DNA from 2 places in the Bacillus sp. K7 genome. Region 1 is predicted to be linked to the other one. Evidence: riboswitches for the same ligand, from Rfam matches in the RefSeq annotation. Region 1 holds a riboswitch; the other holds the start of a gene.
What was found. A riboswitch is a leader RNA that binds a small molecule or an ion and turns the genes downstream of it on or off. The one in region 1 is predicted to bind cyclic di-AMP.
Positions count from the first base shown of each region.

Region 2: another riboswitch for cyclic di-AMP. It lies ahead of M1D98_RS02550 (dicarboxylate/amino acid:cation symporter); the one in region 1 lies ahead of M1D98_RS14815 (potassium channel family protein).

Region 1 is NZ_CP096406.1:2,882,643-2,891,656, forward strand. It holds gene gbsB (choline dehydrogenase) at 1-785, opposite strand, end outside; gene betB (betaine-aldehyde dehydrogenase) at 802-2,274, opposite strand; gene cudC (choline uptake/conversion transcriptional regulator CudC) at 2,473-3,015, shown strand; gene bslA (biofilm surface layer hydrophobin BslA) at 3,222-3,767, shown strand; cyclic di-AMP (ydaO/yuaA leader) riboswitch at 3,916-4,064, shown strand; gene M1D98_RS14815 (potassium channel family protein) at 4,138-4,806, shown strand; gene M1D98_RS14820 (TrkH family potassium uptake protein) at 4,813-6,150, shown strand; gene M1D98_RS14825 (YiaA/YiaB family inner membrane protein) at 6,185-6,448, opposite strand; gene M1D98_RS14830 (glucosaminidase domain-containing protein) at 6,557-7,405, opposite strand; gene M1D98_RS14835 (MFS transporter) at 7,551-9,014, opposite strand, start outside.
Region 2 is NZ_CP096406.1:499,067-508,080, reverse strand. It holds gene M1D98_RS02560 (ABC transporter permease) at 1-74, opposite strand, end outside; gene M1D98_RS02555 (ABC transporter ATP-binding protein) at 94-1,020, opposite strand; gene M1D98_RS02550 (dicarboxylate/amino acid:cation symporter) at 1,112-2,350, opposite strand; cyclic di-AMP (ydaO/yuaA leader) riboswitch at 2,422-2,553, opposite strand; gene M1D98_RS02545 (AI-2E family transporter) at 2,600-3,652, opposite strand; gene dctP (C4-dicarboxylate transporter DctP) at 3,801-5,066, opposite strand; gene dctR (two-component system response regulator DctR) at 5,186-5,866, opposite strand; gene dctS (two-component system sensor histidine kinase DctS) at 5,856-7,463, opposite strand; gene M1D98_RS02525 (TRAP transporter substrate-binding protein) at 7,535-8,587, shown strand; gene M1D98_RS02520 (manganese catalase family protein) at 8,672-9,014, shown strand, end outside.

The sequences.
Region 1 (9,014 bases):
AGCATCGCAGCCTGCGCCATTCCGTATCTTGCTTCCAAATCCTCTCCGTCAGCAAATGCTCTTTTAATGTAATGAGCGGCATATTCAATTGCCATTAAAGCAACTGCATCCGTGATTGGCTGTGCAAATTTCATTGTATAGCACTCAATGGCATGTGCAAGCGCATCAATTCCTGTCATGGCTGTTACATGCGGAGGCATTGAAACATGGAGCTCAGGATCAATGATGGTCAGGTGCGCTGCGATCAGCGGACCGCCTGTATTAAATTTGAATTCTCTTTCTTCATCTGTGATAACCGCCCATTGGGTTACTTCTGATCCTGTGCCAGCTGTTGTCGGAATTGTCGTCAGCGGAGGAATACGGTTTTCCAGCGGTTTTTTTCCATCTGCCGCTTCATAATCAAGCACGCTTCCTTCGTGAGTAGCTTCTACTCCGATTGCTTTTGCAGTATCCATGGAGCTTCCGCCTCCGACTGCCACCAATCCATTACAGTTCTCTTTTTTGTAAAGCTCAGATCCTTCATTCACCAGACGGACAGGCGGATTTGGCTCTACTTTATGAAAGAGCACCACTTCAATGCCCGCTTCTTTAAGTGATTCGATAACAGGATCAACGACGCCGGCTTTATAAATCCCAGGGTCTGTGACAAGGAGTGCTTTCGAAACGCCCAGCGCAGCTATTTCTTCACCCGTTTGCTTGACGGCTCCGATTCCGTGCTTAATCACAGTCGGAATTTCAAATGTGTGGAATTTGTGCATGCTTTCTACTTTCATATTTAATGTCATTATTCATCTCTCCCTCTTATGAATTGAACCAATTAACCGCTGCCGGTTTTGTATTGCGATATACATGTTTGACTTCTGTGTATTCTTCGAGGCCTATTTTTCCAAGCTCGCGTCCGAATCCGGACTGCTTATAGCCGCCCCATGGCGCCTGCGCAAAGTATGGATGGAAATCGTTAATCCAAACGGTTCCCATTCTCAAGCGGGCTGCAACGCGTTCGCACTTTTCAATATCTTTTGACCATACCGCTCCGGCCAAACCATAGATCGTATCATTCGCAAGCGCAATGACCTCTTCTTCCGAGCTGAAGGTTTCGACTGTCAATACAGGACCGAAAACCTCTTCCTGAACAATTCTCATATCAGATTCACAGTTTGAGAAAATAGTAGGCTCATAGAAAAAGCCGTTTTGAAGCGCAGGGTCTTCCGGCCGTTTGCCTCCTGTCTCGAGCTTCGCGCCTTCTTTTATTCCAACCTCTACATATTTTTCTACCTTCGCCCTATGCTCTGCCGAAATAAGCGGACCGCTTTCTGTGTCTGCGTCAAAACCATTTCCGAGTTTTATGCGTTTTGTCCGTTTGACGAGCTCTGCTAAAAATTGATCGTGAATGGCATCTTCAACAAGCAACCGGGAACCGGCGGAGCATACTTGGCCGGCATGGAAAAATACAGCGTTTAATGCCTGATCGACAGCAACTTCTAAATCTGCGTCTTTGAAAACGATATTGGGATTTTTCCCACCCAGTTCAAGTGCGATTTTTTTGACGTTACCGCTGGCTGCCCGCATGATTTTTTTGCCTGTTTCGATTCCCCCTGTAAATGAAACCAAATCGACGTCTTTATTTGCTGCGAGCTCGTCACCCACTGTGGCTCCAGGTCCAAGGACAAGATTTGCGACACCTTTTGGAACGCCCGCTTCTTCCATTAGCTTGAACACTTTGATTGTTGTTAGCGGCGTGATCTCACTCGGCTTCATGACGATCGTATTGCCCGCAGCCAGTGCAGGCGCGATTTTCCAGCTCGCTTGCAGAAGCGGATAATTCCAGGGCGTAATCTGGCCGCAAACCCCGATTGGCTCTCTAATGATTTTGCTTTCTGAATCAGGGATCGGAGATGAAATGATCTCTCCGCCATCTTTGTCTGCCAATCCGGCATAATATTGAAAAACATTGGCGATATCGTCCATATCAGCCTTACTTTCTTCGAGTGTTTTTCCCGTATCAAGGGATTCAAGCTCAGCCAGCTCATCAAGGTCACGCCTGATTAATTCCGCAATTTTCAGAACAATCTTTCCGCGTTCAAGCCCGGATAGAGATGACCATTCTCCTTTGTCAAAAGCTCTTCGCGCGGCTGCGATTGCCTTGATGGCGTCCTCTCGCTCTCCCTCGCTTACGGTTGCAATTTCTTCTTGATTAAATGGATTGATAATGTTGCGGATCTGCTCTTTTTCAGCACTGATCCATTCACCGTCAATGTATAATGTTTGACTCATATAAGCCTCCTTGACGAAAATAAAGTTTGTTAAATAAAAATTTAACGTTTTTAACAACATTAATCTAACATATGGTTTTTAAACTGTCAAAGCCTCATTTTGATTTTTCTTTTTGACTTTTCTTTATGTTTCGTTAAGATAAAGATCATAAAGAAGTAACTTAACGAATTTAACTTTCTAAAGGAAAAGAGGGTCAGTATGGATGAAAATCCAGAATTTGCAGCTATAGAACAGGCTCGGGATCTTGTTATCGACTCCATTGCTGAAACGATGGATCTTTACGGAATTACCCGCAGTGTCGGCATTTTATATGGGACGATGTATATGCGTGATGAGATGACGCTTGACGAAATGCGTGAAGAGTTGCAAATGAGCAAACCAAGCATGAGCACAGGTGTCAAAAAGCTTCAGGATTTAAATGTGGTGAAAAAAACATTTCACCGGGGCATCCGCAAGCATACATTTGTGGCTGAAAAAGATTTCTTCAAGTTTTTTACAAATTTCTTCCCGCCTAAATGGGAACGGGAAGTTGAGGTAAATGTAGCGGCAATTGAAGAAGCTCAGGCTGATTTACAAGAGGTTTTAAACAAGGAAGGCCTCAATGAGGACATCAAAAATGAAGCCCTGCAGTTACACGAGCAGCTGGAAAGCTCCAGAGCCTACTATGATTGGCTGAAACGGCTTGCTGAATCGGTGCAGAGCGGAGAAATTTTTAAGTTTATACCAATCGAAGAAAAGTAAAGAAGAAAACGCCCGGTTGCTCGGGCGTTTTTCTGTTCATTTACATGTAATTACTACAAATTTGAAAAATACGGGAAAAACACCCCATTTACTTCCAAAAAGTTTGATGGTAATTTTATGTAGGTAAAATTTGTATTTGGCCGTTCAGAGGAGGTGAACAGCGAGCTGGCCTGTATATTTCATAACTTTTTAGGGGGAATTTTATTATGAAACGCAAATTATTATCTTCTTTGGCCATTAGCGCATTAAGTCTCGGTTTACTCGTTTCTGCACCTACAGCTTCTTTCGCGGCTGAATCTAAATCAACTTCCGCTCATACTGAGTCTACTATGAAAACACAGTCAACAGCTTCATTGTTTGCAACAATCACAGGAACCAGCAAAACGGAATGGTCTTTCTCAGATATTGAATTGACGTACCGCCCAAATACGCTTCTCAGCCTTGGCGTTATGGAATTTACTTTGCCAAGCGGTTTTACTGCAAATACAAAAGACACAATGAACGGGCGTGCGTTGCGTGAAACACAGATCCTTAATAACGGAAAAACAGTAAGAATCCCTCTGGCGCTTGATTTGTTAGGAGCTGGCGAATTCAAATTAAAACTGAATAACAAAACTCTTCCTGCCGCTGGTACATATACTTTCCGTGCGGAGAATAAATCATTGAGCATCGGAAATAAATTTTATGCAGAAGCCAGCATTGACGTTGCTAAACGCAGCACTCCTCCAACTCAGCCATGCGGCTGCAACTAAACATTGAAGACCGGTTAACGCCGGTCTTTTTTTGCGTTTTGCCCTCCCCTTTCCCCTCTATTTCCAATTATCTTTTTTCTTAATAAAAATTTAAATTGACAAACTCTAGAAACAGGAGTAAATTCTTGAGTGTTCAATTTCATATTAGTCTCTTTTACCGCTTAATCAAACACGAACGGGGGAACCAACGATTGGCTGTTTTATTCACAGCCTAGGGGTGAATCTTACTTAGTAAGAGGGGGTACTCTGAATCCCTAATCCGACAGCTAACCTCGTAGGCGTATCCAGAGAGGAGGTCTATTAACGGCCATTCTTCGAGATGGTCTTTTTTGCTTCAAAAACGTTACTTTTACTAAGGGAGTTATGAACATTGGGAAAAATAAAAAATAAGCAATTTGCCGTGATCGGGCTCGGCCGATTTGGCGGAAGCATTTGCAAAGAGCTGCACAGAATGGGGCATGAGGTCCTTGCAATTGATATCAGCGAAGAAAAGGTAAATGCTTACACTTCTTACGCAACTCATGCGGTGATTGCCAACGCTACCGAAGAAAACGAATTGCTATCATTAGGAATACGCAATTTTGAATATGTGATTGTTGCGATCGGAGCGAATATTCAAGCAAGTACCCTGACGACTTTATTATTAAAGGAATTTGACATCCCGAATATTTGGGTAAAGGCTCAAAACCATTATCACCATAAGGTGCTTGAAAAAATCGGCGCTGACCGTATTATTCACCCTGAAAAGGACATGGGCGTCAAGATCGCACAAAGCCTTTCTGATGAGAATGTATTGAATTACCTTGATTTATCTGATGAGTACAGTATTGTCGAGCTCCAGGCAACAAACAAGCTTGACTCAAAATCAATTTTCGATCTGAATGTAAGAGCCAAGTACGGCTGTACCATTCTGGCCATAAAACATCATGGAGATATCCGTCTATCTCCCGCATCTGAAGATATCATTCACGAACAGGATTGCCTGGTGATCATGGGGCACAAAAAAGATATTAGACGTTTTGAAAACGAAGGGATGTAGACATAGGTGACACTTCAAAAGGATAAAGTGATCAAATGGGTTCGTTTTACACCGCCTCAAGTGCTTGCAATTGGGTTTCTTCTGACCATTATCATCGGGGCTGGATTGTTAATGCTTCCGATTTCTGCAGTGAAGCCATTGTCATGCATAGATGCCCTTTTTACCGCAGCTTCCGCTACCACTGTAACAGGGCTTGCAGTTGTCGATACCGGTACAGAATTTACGGTTTTCGGGCAAACTGTCATCATGGCTCTGATTCAGATCGGCGGGCTTGGATTTATGACTTTTGCTGTTTTGATTGTCATGATATTAGGGAAGAAAATCGGATTAAAAGAACGAATGCTCGTTCGTGAAGCCTTAAACCAGCCGACAATCGGCGGCGTCGTAGGTCTAGTCAAAGTCCTGTTTCTGTTTTCCATCAGTATTGAGTTAATAGCGGCACTCATCTTATCCATTCGGCTTGTGCCCCAGTACGGCTGGGCATCCGGCTTGTTTGCCAGCCTGTTTCACGCAATTTCGGCTTTTAACAATGCCGGGTTTTCATTATGGCCGGATAATTTGATGAGCTTCGTTGGTGATCCTACAATTAATATCGTGATTACGTTTTTATTTATCACAGGAGGTATCGGATTTACAGTTCTGTTTGACATCATGAAGAATCGGCGATTTAAAGCCTTTTCTCTTCATACGAAAATCATGCTTACAGGCACCTTGATTCTGAATGCGGCTGCTATGTTTGTGATCTTTATTTTGGAGTATAGCAACCCCGGCACGCTCGGTCACCTGCATATAGGAGATAAACTGTGGGCTTCCTATTTTCAAGCTGTGACGCCGAGAACCGCCGGCTTCAATTCTCTTGATATCGGAAGCATGAGAGAAGGAACGATTGTATTTACGTTATTATTGATGTTTGTCGGAGCAGGCAGCGCTTCAACGGCGAGCGGCATTAAGCTGACTACGTTCATCGTGATTTTGATGTCTGTGATCGCTTATTTGCGAGGAAAAAAAGAAACGGTTATTTTCCGCCGCTCCATTAAATACCCGATTATCATTAAAGCTCTAGCTGTGAGTGTCACCAGCTTGTTCATTGTGTTTTTAGGGATTTTCGCCCTGACGATCACAGAGCAAGCGCCATTTATCCAAATTGTGTTTGAAACCTTTTCTGCTTTCGGAACTGTCGGTCTATCAATGGGATTGACTCCCGAACTTACAGAAGCGGGAAAATGTATCATTATTCTCATCATGTTTATCGGAAGAATCGGCCCTCTGACGTTCGTATTTTCATTCGCGAAAACAGAGAAATCAAATATTCGTTACCCTGACGGCGAGGTGTTTACAGGGTGATAGCAAAAAATCCGGCGTTCAGGCGCCGGATTTTTTATGATTCGATATGAGATTGAGTTTGTCTTTTTTCCTGCTCCGCGATGATTTCATTATCTTCTGCGTTATCACGGGTCACTTTTTGTGTAAGAATCGCACCGACCGCTACAAGTATCATAACGGCAATATAATAGCCTTTTTCATTGAGTTCCAGATTATCAGCATTATAGAGCCCGACACTAAACAAAAATACTCCCGCAAAAAAAGTGAAATAAGCTAATACTGTAAAAGCAACCGTGTTTCTCCGTCTATATTTCTGCATCTTTGTTCCCTCCTGAAAACATAGTCAATAAGTGATAACTTCCGTGGAATATTATACCTCAAATTCCCCTGAATGGAACATAGAAATAAAAATACCAGTATAAACAGCTTAGGTTGCTTCCTTTATTTCAACAGCTGAATCGTCAATCCAGCCGATGAGTTTATCATCGATTTGAAATTGGTACCATACGGACTGGCCTTTCTGCTTTTTAGATACAACCTTTATGTCCTTTCCGATGTAAGATTGGGCAGAGGTAAGTCTTATGGACCGCTCATCAGTAGAAGGCTTGGACCATACGTCTTGAACGGCGCTGTCTTTTATGGAGCCGATTAAATCCACAGATTTCAAGGATGGATTGACCTCATCGTAGGCATCTAAATCATATTTTTCCACAATAGTGCTGAGTTTGTCAGCGTAATCAGGATCAGTCGCATATCCTGCTGTTTGCAAGGCGGTTGCCGCTTCCTTATAATCCCCAGCATCAAGTACCGGTTTATATTTCTTTTTATTCCATGATGTGCCGCGGACAAACAATTGGGCATGGTCATCCATAGATTCAAAAAACGTGCTGTATTTGCGAAACTTTGCGCGAATGGTTTTCCTTTCTCCTTTTTCAAATTCATCCGTTTCCATCGTGACGTGATGGCCTTTATAATTTCCTTTTACGCCAAAAAGGTTGTTGGCCTGAGCAGCAAGCTCGCTGTTCCCCCAGTCAGATTCGAGAATGGCCTGAGCGATCGTGATGCTGGGGAGAACATGATATTTCTCATACAGAATTTGTGCATGCCCGGACAGGCTGTCAATAAATACTTGCTGTTCATCAATCTCTTCGGGTTCTTTGGCTGTTTCAATCGGCTTTGATAAAGTTGTGGCTAAAACAAAAAAGGCTAACGGAATCGATACAATGAAAAATAGTGTAATCAAGAGTCTGCGTTTTTTCAGTTTTTTACGGGCCATGAATACCTTCCTTCGAGTTAAAAGATTACGAATGTAAAAGAATCTACCTTTTAGAATTTTACTTTGACTTCTAATATTTTTCAATTCTTTAGGGAGAAAGTTGGGAAAAGAATGCAAACAAAAAACCTTTTCACTAGAAAAGGTTCTATTTTTGTAAATTTTTAAGTATAGCTCGATATTCTGTATCATGTATCACTTTATGTGATTTAGCAGCAACATTTGACACTCGATGATCTGAAACGGCCGGTTTTTCCGGAGCCGTCTTCGCGTTATCATGCGGTTTATGAGCCAGCTTGTGGCCCATACCTGTGGCGTTCATACAGAATGACAGGCAAACGAGCAGCACGCTCAGGACAAAAGAAATGAAAAAGAGATCATGATAAGCAGTCATCATAGAATCCTGCATTGAACCGCTTTGTCTGGCAGCATCTTTTTTCGTAAAAGAGCCGATGAGGATTGGAACTCCCATATAAACAAACAATCTTAAAAACTGAACAGCTGTCATTCTCTTGACCAAATCAGGCAGCGGACCGCCCATCGCAGCTCCCATCAGCCCTGCAGCGACCGTCAGCCCCGTTCCGGCGGCAAGCATGATAAACAGAACAGCATACATATAGAGAGACGATTGACCTTGCATATGCAGCCATTGAAAATTCACCAACACGAGAAGGAGAGCGCCTATAATACCGAGCATCCCAGGTCCGACTTTATCATAAAACAGAGTGCTTAAAATGGCGGCGATCGCCACTCCGATTAAAAGAGTCAAGTTTAAAAGAATGAGTTGCCCCTGAGAAATATCATACATTTGACGGAGCAAGCCTTGAAAAGCAGAAAGGCTTACAGCTACCGTTATCGTCCCTGCAGCTATGATCAATAAGCCGAGCACCGGTTTTGGCAGCAGCATCAGTTTAATAGAAATGAAGGGGTTTTTCACTTTATATTCCACAATCAATAGAACAAGGAGCAAGCATAGCGCAACTCCAAAACCAATCCATACATAACCTGATGAAAGCCCCCATTTTTGCAGAAATATAAATGTAATCGCTGAGGCAGCGGCAAGACCCACAGATAAAATGATCCCTGCACCATCGATCGGCTGTTCTTGTTCTGCCGATCCATGATGTTCATCGTGAAGAAAGAAATAGCTCACCGCGACACCGATCAGTGACAGCGCGCCAAAGATGTAAAACAGCCATCTCCAGTGTTCGAAACTTGTTGCAATCGTTCCCAGGATCGTGCCGGTAATAACAGAGCCATAAAATCCCCCGATCAAAACCAGCAGTGCATAGTTTCTGCGGTCGATCGGAAATGATAGAACAAGCATTGGAATCATAATCATCAGCATGACACCTGTAGCCGCTCCTTGTAAAAAGCGCCCTGCCGCCATCCATGCAATATCGCTTGAAAGCGCGAAGAGCAAAGAGCCAAGTATAAAAACGGGTAATGAAGCGAGATAGATCGGACGGGCGCCGAATTTTTTCCTCAGCAGCGGACCCGCCGGCACAAATAATGCAAAGGCCATATTGCCGATCAATATTGGATTCACCGCTGTGAAATCACTTGTCCCGACCGTCTTCTGAACAAGGGCTTGAACTGACGACAATGCCGT
Region 2 (9,014 bases), 1.5 Mb from region 1:
AAAGCCATGAAAAATTGAAAGACCGCCATCAGGATAAGAGATACCAATGTGACCTTCCGATTAAAAAGTTTCATATGTTCATTCCAAATTAATTTAGACAAGCTCTTCTCCCTCCTCTTGATGAGCAGTTGTCGCTTTCATGAATTCGTCCTCTAGTGATTGCGTGTAAGGCATAATAGAAAATATATGTAAGTCTTGTCCGACAAGTGCGCGGTTCAGCTCCGGAATGTTTTCTTTTGCTACCTCAACAACAATCGCCCCGTCTTGCCGCTCAGCTTGATATTGATTGCTTGTCAGCCAATTGAACGCTTTTTCTTCCGGCTGCACTTCAATGATCGCTTTTTCTGTTGGTTGGCCTGCTCCATGTAAGCTGACTTCCGCTTTGATCTCACCTTTTTGAATGATGATGACCCGGTCGCACAAATCTTCAACCTCACGCAATAAATGGGTGGCGAATAAGACTGCTGTTCCTTCCTGTTCCGCGAGCTCTTTAATATGATCGCGAAAATCCTTCATGCCCGCGGGATCGAGACCGTTTGTCGGCTCATCTAAAATAAGAAGCTTCGGCCGGTGAAGAATCGCCTGCGCGATGCCGAGGCGCTGGCGCATGCCAAGGGAATAGGTCTTGACCTTATCATGTATCGCTGACGTCAGCCCGACACGTTCCACCACTTCATCAAGGCGTTCATCCGCTATTTTTTTGTGCATATTCGCAAAGTGCTTCAGGTTTTCCCAGCCTGTCAAATATGGATAGAACTCAGGGTTTTCAACGATCGCCCCCACTGCTTCCATCGCTTGTTCAAACTCTGTGTCATGCTGGAATCCGCTGATTGTCACACTTCCGCTGTTTTGTTTTAACAGCCCGACGATGATGCGGATGAGCGTTGTTTTCCCGGAACCATTCGGACCGAGCAGGCCGATGATTTCCCCCTCCATGACGTCCATGCTGATCTGTTTTAAAATTGGTTTAGACCCAATCGTTTTATCGAGGTCTTTAATATGTAAAATCGGCTCAGCCATAAAGCCTTCCTCCTTTTTCGGCAAAAAATAAACAGTGCCCAAAAATGAGGCACTGTTTGTATTATAGCATTTGTTCCTTCCAAATGTTTGGTTAGACCGATAGAGTCGACGTTTGCTCTGGCTGTTTGTTCTTCTCTGTTTCTGTCACAATGACAGCGCAGGCTGCGTCTCCTGTTGTATTTACCACTGTACGAAGCATATCAAGCAGGCGGTCAATTCCAAGGATCAATCCGATTCCCTCGACAGGCAAACCGACAGATTGAAGCACCATAGCAAGCATAATCAAGCCGACTCCCGGCACACCCGCAGTTCCGATACTTGCTAACACAGCCGTCAGTACGACCATCACCAGCTGCGTGAGTGTCAGATCATGCCCGAATACCTGCGCAATGAAGACGGTGGCTACCCCTTGCATGATCGCTGTTCCGTCCATATTAATTGTAGCGCCCAGCGGCTGGACGAAGCTGCTGATCGGCTCAGGCACTTTTAACTTTCTCTGTGCCACACCCATGGAAACCGGCAGAGTCGCACTGCTGCTGGATGTACTGAACGCGACGACCATAACCTCTGAGAAATCTTTGAAAAACGTAATCGGATTTCTTTTGGCGATAAGCGCTACCGTAGATCCGTACGTAACGACTGCATGTATTAACAATGCAATGGTTACCACTAACATGTACAAGCCCATCGCTTTCATTGCACTGAATCCTTGGCTTCCCACGGCTGTCGCAATCAAACCGAATGTGCCATACGGAGCAAACTTCATGACCAGATTGACAAGGTACATCATTAATTCATTTCCTTGCTCAACAACTTTGAGAAGCATATCCGCTTTTTTGCCCAGCATAGTAATCCCAAGCCCGACAAAGATGGCAAACGCAATAATCTGCAGCATATTTCCTTCCGTCATCGCTTGAACAGGATTGGTCGGAATGATGTTTAACAGAGTGTCCGCAATACTTGGGGCTTTTTCAGCAGTGAATTCGGCAGATGATGTATCATATGTTCCGAACTCTCCCGGTTTGATGACAAGGGCTAAAACGATGGCAATGGTAATCGCCACTGCAGTCGTGACGAGAAAATAAGAAATCGCCTTTACACCGATTCTGCCAAGCTTCTTAGGCTCGCCCAGTCCGGCTACTCCCAGTGTCAGTGAGAAAAAGACAATCGGAACGACAAGCATTTTAATAAGGTTTAAAAAGATCGTGCCCAGCGGCCCGAATACAAACTTATTTAAATTTTCGAATAATTCAGGTGATGTTAGGTTAAGAATAATTCCCGTCACCGCACCCAGCACCAATGCAATGATGATCTTTGTAGCCAGTTTCATTAGCTTTCCTCCCTTTTTGAAAAAAGCCCACGAGAGACTCCCGTGGGCTTTGGCTGTAACATCAAACCACAGGACTCTCTCTTCACGCTGATGAGGTTAGCTGACGGGTTCGGACGAAGAGATGTCCGTTTTTCTAATGAAAAATTAACCCCAAAAGATCGGGTCCCCCACTCCTTGGTTAAAGGATTAAGCGTGTGGCTTACTATTGTATGATAATTTATTTATACAGAAAAGAACCAATTTTGTAAACTATTTTTCGTTACTTTCCTCTTGGAATCTTTTGGGTCCTTCTTCCTTATTGGTCACACCAAGAATATCAAGGAGAAATACAAAGATCGGAATCCCGATGATTAAACCCCAAATGCCGAAAAAGTGCTCAGAGAAAATGAGGACGATGAAAGTGAAAAAGATCGGCAGCTCTGTTTTCGCAGACATCAGCTTCGGGTTTAAGAAATAGGTTTCGATCGCATGTATGGCGAATATGACAAGCACAATGTAGATCACAAACATTCCGCCACCTGTGCTGTAAGCGATAATACTGAGAGGAATCAAAGAAATGACGACGCCTGCTACAGGAATCAACCCAAGGAAAAACACCATGATAGAAAGCCCAAACAGCTGCGGGAAATGCATAATCCAAAGCGCGATCAATGTCAGAATACAGTTGACGAGCGCAATGATAAATTGAGCCTCAAGCACCTTGCCGAACGTTCTTGCAAATTTGCTTCCGAAAAAAGCAATTTCCTCATAAAAGACTGACAATTTGCTTGTTTTAAATTTCTCCATGAATTCCGAGAGCCGTTTTTTCTCGAATAAGAAAAACATGCTGAGAACGAGCGCCATTACGATCTGCAAGCCGAATGTGCTGATATCTGCCAGATACGTATACACCACATTGAAACCTTCTTTGACATATGAACTGATATTAATGTCTCCGAAAACACTTGTGATCTCGTCAAAGAAAGGGATGGTGTCCGGGTGATACGCGATATGTTTAATCTGCTTAACCAGCTGCTGAATCTGCGCCGCGACGATCGGATAAAAAACAAATCCCCCAACTGTAAGCAGAACAGCCAGCAACACGTAAAGAAATGTAATGACAACCCGCTGGCTTACCCGGAAGAACCGGCTTACGAACCGCCGTACCACAAACTCCAAGCGATCCATTAGAAATGTGAAAATGAAGGTAAGCAATATTAAGTTGATCATGCTCTTAAATAGATATAACACACCAGTTAACACGACAAAGACGGAGAAACGCCTTACTCCCGGGTGCTGAAAAAATTTAACTAAAGCGGCCATTTATACACCCCTGTTAGGACAAACGTCCTTAATTCAATATAGTATCCATCTGTAAATTATATAACAAAAAAATGCTGAGGTCTCTGTCATTACCTTAATAATTCTTAAACAATGTAAAAAAACAGCCCGTTTGATGGGCCGTTCTTTTTCAGACTGCTGTTTTCATGTTTTTCATGCCTTCAACAGCCTCTATGCTTTTTGCTTCATCGAATTCATTTTCACTTTTTGCAACAATGATCGTGGCGATTCCGTTTCCGATCAGGTTCACAATCGCTCTTCCTTCACTCATGAAACGGTCAACCCCGAGCAGAAGCGCAAGGCCCTCCAGCGGAATAACCTGAAGCGCTGACAATGTTGAGGCAAGAACGATAAATCCGCTTCCCGTCACACCGGCCGCTCCCTTCGATGTCAGCATCAAAACGAGGATGATTGTAACTTGCTGGCCGATGCTGAGGTCGACTCCAAATACTTGTGCAAGAAAAACCGTCGCCATTGATAAATAAATGGATGTGCCGTCAAGGTTGAACGAGTAGCCCGTCGGAATGACAAGCCCGACTACGGATTTCGAACAGCCGTAACGCTCCATTTTATCCATCATACGCGGAAGCACTGACTCTGAAGAACTAGTGCCAAGCACGATCAGAAGTTCATCTTTAATGAAGCGCAGGTAATTCCATAGGCTGAATCCGTAAAGCTTGCAGATGATATTTAACACAACAAACACGAACAGAAACATCGTAATATAAACAGACATCATTAAGCTTGCCAGAGGCTTGATGGAATCGAGCCCGAAGTGCCCGATCGTATACGCCATCGCCCCGAATGCCCCGATTGGCGCGGCACGCATGATATAGCCGATGATTTTGAAAAAGACGTGAGAAATCTTATCAAAGAAATCAATGACGCTTTTCCCTTTTTCACCTAAAGCCGCAAGACCAACTCCGAAAAGAATAGAAAAGAATAAGACCTGCAAAATGTCCCCTTTTGCGAAGGCATCAACCATGTTGGACGGAACAATGTGAGTGACAAATTCAATCCAGTCGATTCCCTGACCGCCATCCTGCGTGTATTGTGATATATCGCCCTTTTCAAGCTTGCTGTAATCAAGACCCGCTCCCGGCTTCAGAAAATTAACGACAAACAAACCGATCATGAGTGCGAGAGTTGTGACAACCTCGAAATAAATAAACGCTTTTCCCCCTACTTTTCCAACCTTCTTCATATCGCCCATTTTTGCAATCCCAAGAACGATAGTGAAGAAAATGATTGGAGCGATCACCATTTTAACAGCATTGATAAATGTATCGCCAAGCGGTTTCATTTCTTTGCCGACATCAGGCCAGACGAGCCCGACAATGACCCCGATGATGACCGCGGTTATGACCTGAACTGTTAAATTTTTAAACAGTTTCATATTCTGCATCCCCCTGTCCTATTCACCTTTATGTCTTTCTTACTAGAATGATAGCGTTTTCATACAAGGTGGGGAAGTTTATGATCATAACGGACATTTTGGTCTTTTTGGTCTCAGATTTATCCTTTAAACACGTAGCGGTTGACGGGCCGGCCGACTCCGCCGTATTGAACGTCCAGCTTAATGGTTCCGTTTTTTTCTAGATAATCAAGGTATCGTCTGGCTGTCACTCTGGCGATGCCGAGCGCCTTGGCGACCTCTTCTGCCGAAAGAGATGCGGTTTGCCGCTTCAAAAAAGCAGTGACTTCATTCATCGTAAAATGATTCAATCCTTTCGGCAGATCCTGTACGGCCTGCTGCGGGATATTCAGGATCGCATCGAGCTGTTCCTGAGACAGCGTATCGTGCGCATCTATTTTTTGTTTATATTGCTTGTACTTTTCAAGCGCCTGTCTCATTCGCTCAAGCTTAAATGGTTTTAAGATATAGTCAGTTGCGCCATTTTGCAGCATAAGGGAGATCGTTTCTTTGTCCTTTGCAGCGGAAACGACAATGATATCCACTTCAAGCTTTTGCTTTCTGATCTCCTGCAGCGTTTTGATTCCGTCTTTTTTCGGCATGTACACATCGAGAATGACGAGGTCGGGCTGTTTTTCTTTTATCAGCTTGATGCCTTCTTCTCCGTTTCCCGCTGTTGCGCAGACCGTAAAACCTTTGACAGTTGTGATGAAATCCTTATTTACCTCTTGAACCATCGGATCATCTTCAATGAGCAGAACCTTCCATTCTTTATGAGCCATGCTGTGCTTCCTCCCCCTTCATTGGAAAAACGATAGAAAATGCTGTTCCCTGCCCTGCGTGTGAATCCACTTCTACCGTGCCCGATCCTTTGTCTATTATTTGTTTGACTAGATACAAGCCATAGCCTGTGCCGCCTGTTTTATTGACCGTAAATCCTTTGTCGTAAAGGCGCGGCATATGTGCCGGTTCTATCCCGCAGCCGTTATCTTCTATTAAGATGGCCAAGATATCATCCGTTTGTTCGATGCTGACATCAATCCGTTTCTCATCAGATTGAACGGTTTCAAATGAACCAAAGGCGTTTTCAATCAGGTTGCCGAGAAGCACGACGATATCATGCTGATCAACATGCTCGGGAAATTGCCGAAGGCTGCTGTTTTCATCAATATGAACAGCAATGCCAAGCTCCCTTCCTCTTCTGATTTTACTTAATAGCAGGCCTGCCGCAGCGTCATTTTGAATCGAGCGATGCAGAAATTCAGACACATTTTCCTGCTCAGTTGACGCCCGGAATGCAAGCTGCATGGCTTTTTCAGATTTCCCCAGCTGGATGAGGCCGGCAATCGTGTGCAGCTTATTCATATGCTCATGGTTTTGGACGCGGAGCGCCTCTACAAAGTTTTTGACGCCAGTCAACTCCTCTGCCATCTTAGCCGCTTCCGTTCTGTCCTGAAAAATCGCGACGGCGCCGATGACTTTTTTCTTCATGACAATCGGAATTCTGCTGCTCATGATCACCTTTCCGCTGACGCGAATTTCTTCATTATAAACCGCTTTGTTCCGCTCCACGATTTCGGGCAGGCGTGAATCCTTGAGAACCTCCCAGATTACCTTCCCGACCAGATCCCCCTGCACCTCAAAGATCTGTTTCGCTTTTTCATTGAAAATCGTAATAATGAGCCGGTTGTCAATGGCAATCACGCCTTCGTTCATGGAATGAAACGTCGCTGTCCGTTCTTCATACATTCGGACAATCTCATGTGGCTCAAGCTGAAACATTTGTTTTTTGATATGGCGGGCCAGCAGAAAGGAACCCGCAAGGCCGAAGCCGAGTGTCAATAAAACGATGAATGCGATATCGTGTTTTAACTGAAGCAATATGTCAGTGATCCCCGGCAGTGTTTTCCCGACAAGCACCACGCCGATCTGGTTCAGATCATGATCCTTCACCGGATAAAATGCGCGGACTGCCGTGCCGATCTCGCCCTTTGCTTCTGAGAAATAAATATGCTCCGCAAACGCCGCCTCCTCATCTGCACCCTCTGATTTCTTGCCGATGCTTGTGCTGACAGGATGTGTGTAGCGATTGTGATTCATATCCATAACGACAATATAGTCTGCTTCATTAATCATTCTGATCTCTTCGACTGCATGGCGAACAGCTTCTGTCTGTTTTTTTCGCGTCAATGCCTCTTTCACTTCTGTCATCTCCGACACCGTCCGGGCCGTATTCATCAGCCGCTTTTTCAGCTCCCGCTCCTCTGTATGCTGGATATTGCCGATGAGCACAATGCCACCGATCAAAAAGGAGAAAATGACGAGGATATAGGATAAAATCGTGATTTTCCAACGGATTGAGAGCTTCTTTTTGTTCATCAGCTTCTCCTTTCAGGTCTTTACGAATGGCATGGCCCCCATTATTCTTAAAATATAGGGGAGGGCTTGTCATGAAAAGTTTGCTTGCATGTCTCGCACTGATGATCGCCGGAATTGCAACTGCTTTTTTTATCGGATTCCATGATCGTTCCGGCGGTGAAGAGATCGTTTATGATGACGATCAGGAAGGCTTACAGGATCAAATTGTGTTTACATTCAGCCATGTGGTTGCCGAAAATACGCCGAAAGGGCTGGCCGCCAATAAATTCGCCGAGCTGGTAAATAAAAAGTCAGGCGGGAAAATGAAAATTGAAGTGTTTCCAAACGGAAGCCTATATTCAGACATTGAAGAAATTGAAGCATTGCAAAACGGCGATGTTCAATTTATCGCCCCCTCCACATCGAAGCTCGGCATGCTCTCGCCTGAATGGGGGGTGCTGGATCTGCCGTATGCATTTACAGATTACGATGCCGTCAAAAAAGGGCTGCACGGCAGCATCGGCACACAGCTGTTTGATTCCCTAAAGAAAAATCAATTAAAAGGCCTCGCCTATTGGACAAACGGTTTTAAACAAATTACGACAAATCAAGGGCCAGTCAAAACCCCGGATAATTTAAAAGGGCAGGATCTCCGCATTATGCAAAGCGATGTGATAGAGGATCAGTTCAAGCTGCTTGGCGCAACACCTCATCAGGAATCCTTCAATTCTACCTTTCAGCTGCTAGAAAACAATGTAGTTGATGGTGAAGAAAATACGATCTCAAACATCTATTCTAAAAAATTTTATAATGTTCAGGACTATTTGACAATAAGCAGCCACGGTTATCTCGGCTATGCCGTCATGACGGATGAGCACTTCTGGAACGCGCAAACGCCGGAAACAAGGCGTATTTTGACTGAAGCGATGAAGGAAACGACAGAGTGGAATGAAATGCATGCCGAACAAATGAACAAAGAGCAGCTGGAGGAAATCAAAAAGAAATCTGATATACAGATCTACGAGCTGTCAGACAACGAGAAGAAAAAATGGATAAAGCGCCTTGATCCTATTTATCAGCAGTACGAGCCTATCTTCGGCCGGAAGCTGATTCAGGAGCTTTTAGAGCTGCGAGGAGATTCGTAGTCCCAAACTCGATACGCTGGTTTTCGTTTATCTTTCAATTGACCGGAAATATAGAAAGAGAAAACGAAAAAAGGAGATGGGAACATGTTTAAGCATACGAAAATGCTGCAGCATCCTGCTAAACCAGATCGTCCAGATCCATTATTCGCGAAAAAATTGCAAGAAATCCTAGGCGGGCAATTCGGAGAGATCTCTGTTGCCATGCAGTACTTATTTCAAGGCTGGAATACAAGAGGAAATGAAAAATACAAGGATTTGCTGATGGATACGGCAACTGAGGAACTCGGGCATGTTGAAATGATCGCTACGATGATCGCCAGACTTCTTGAGGATGCCCCGCTTGACCAAAAGGAAAAAGCCGCTGAAGATCCGGTCATCGGCTCCATTTTGGGCGGCATGAACCCTCACCACGCGATTGTTTCAGGAC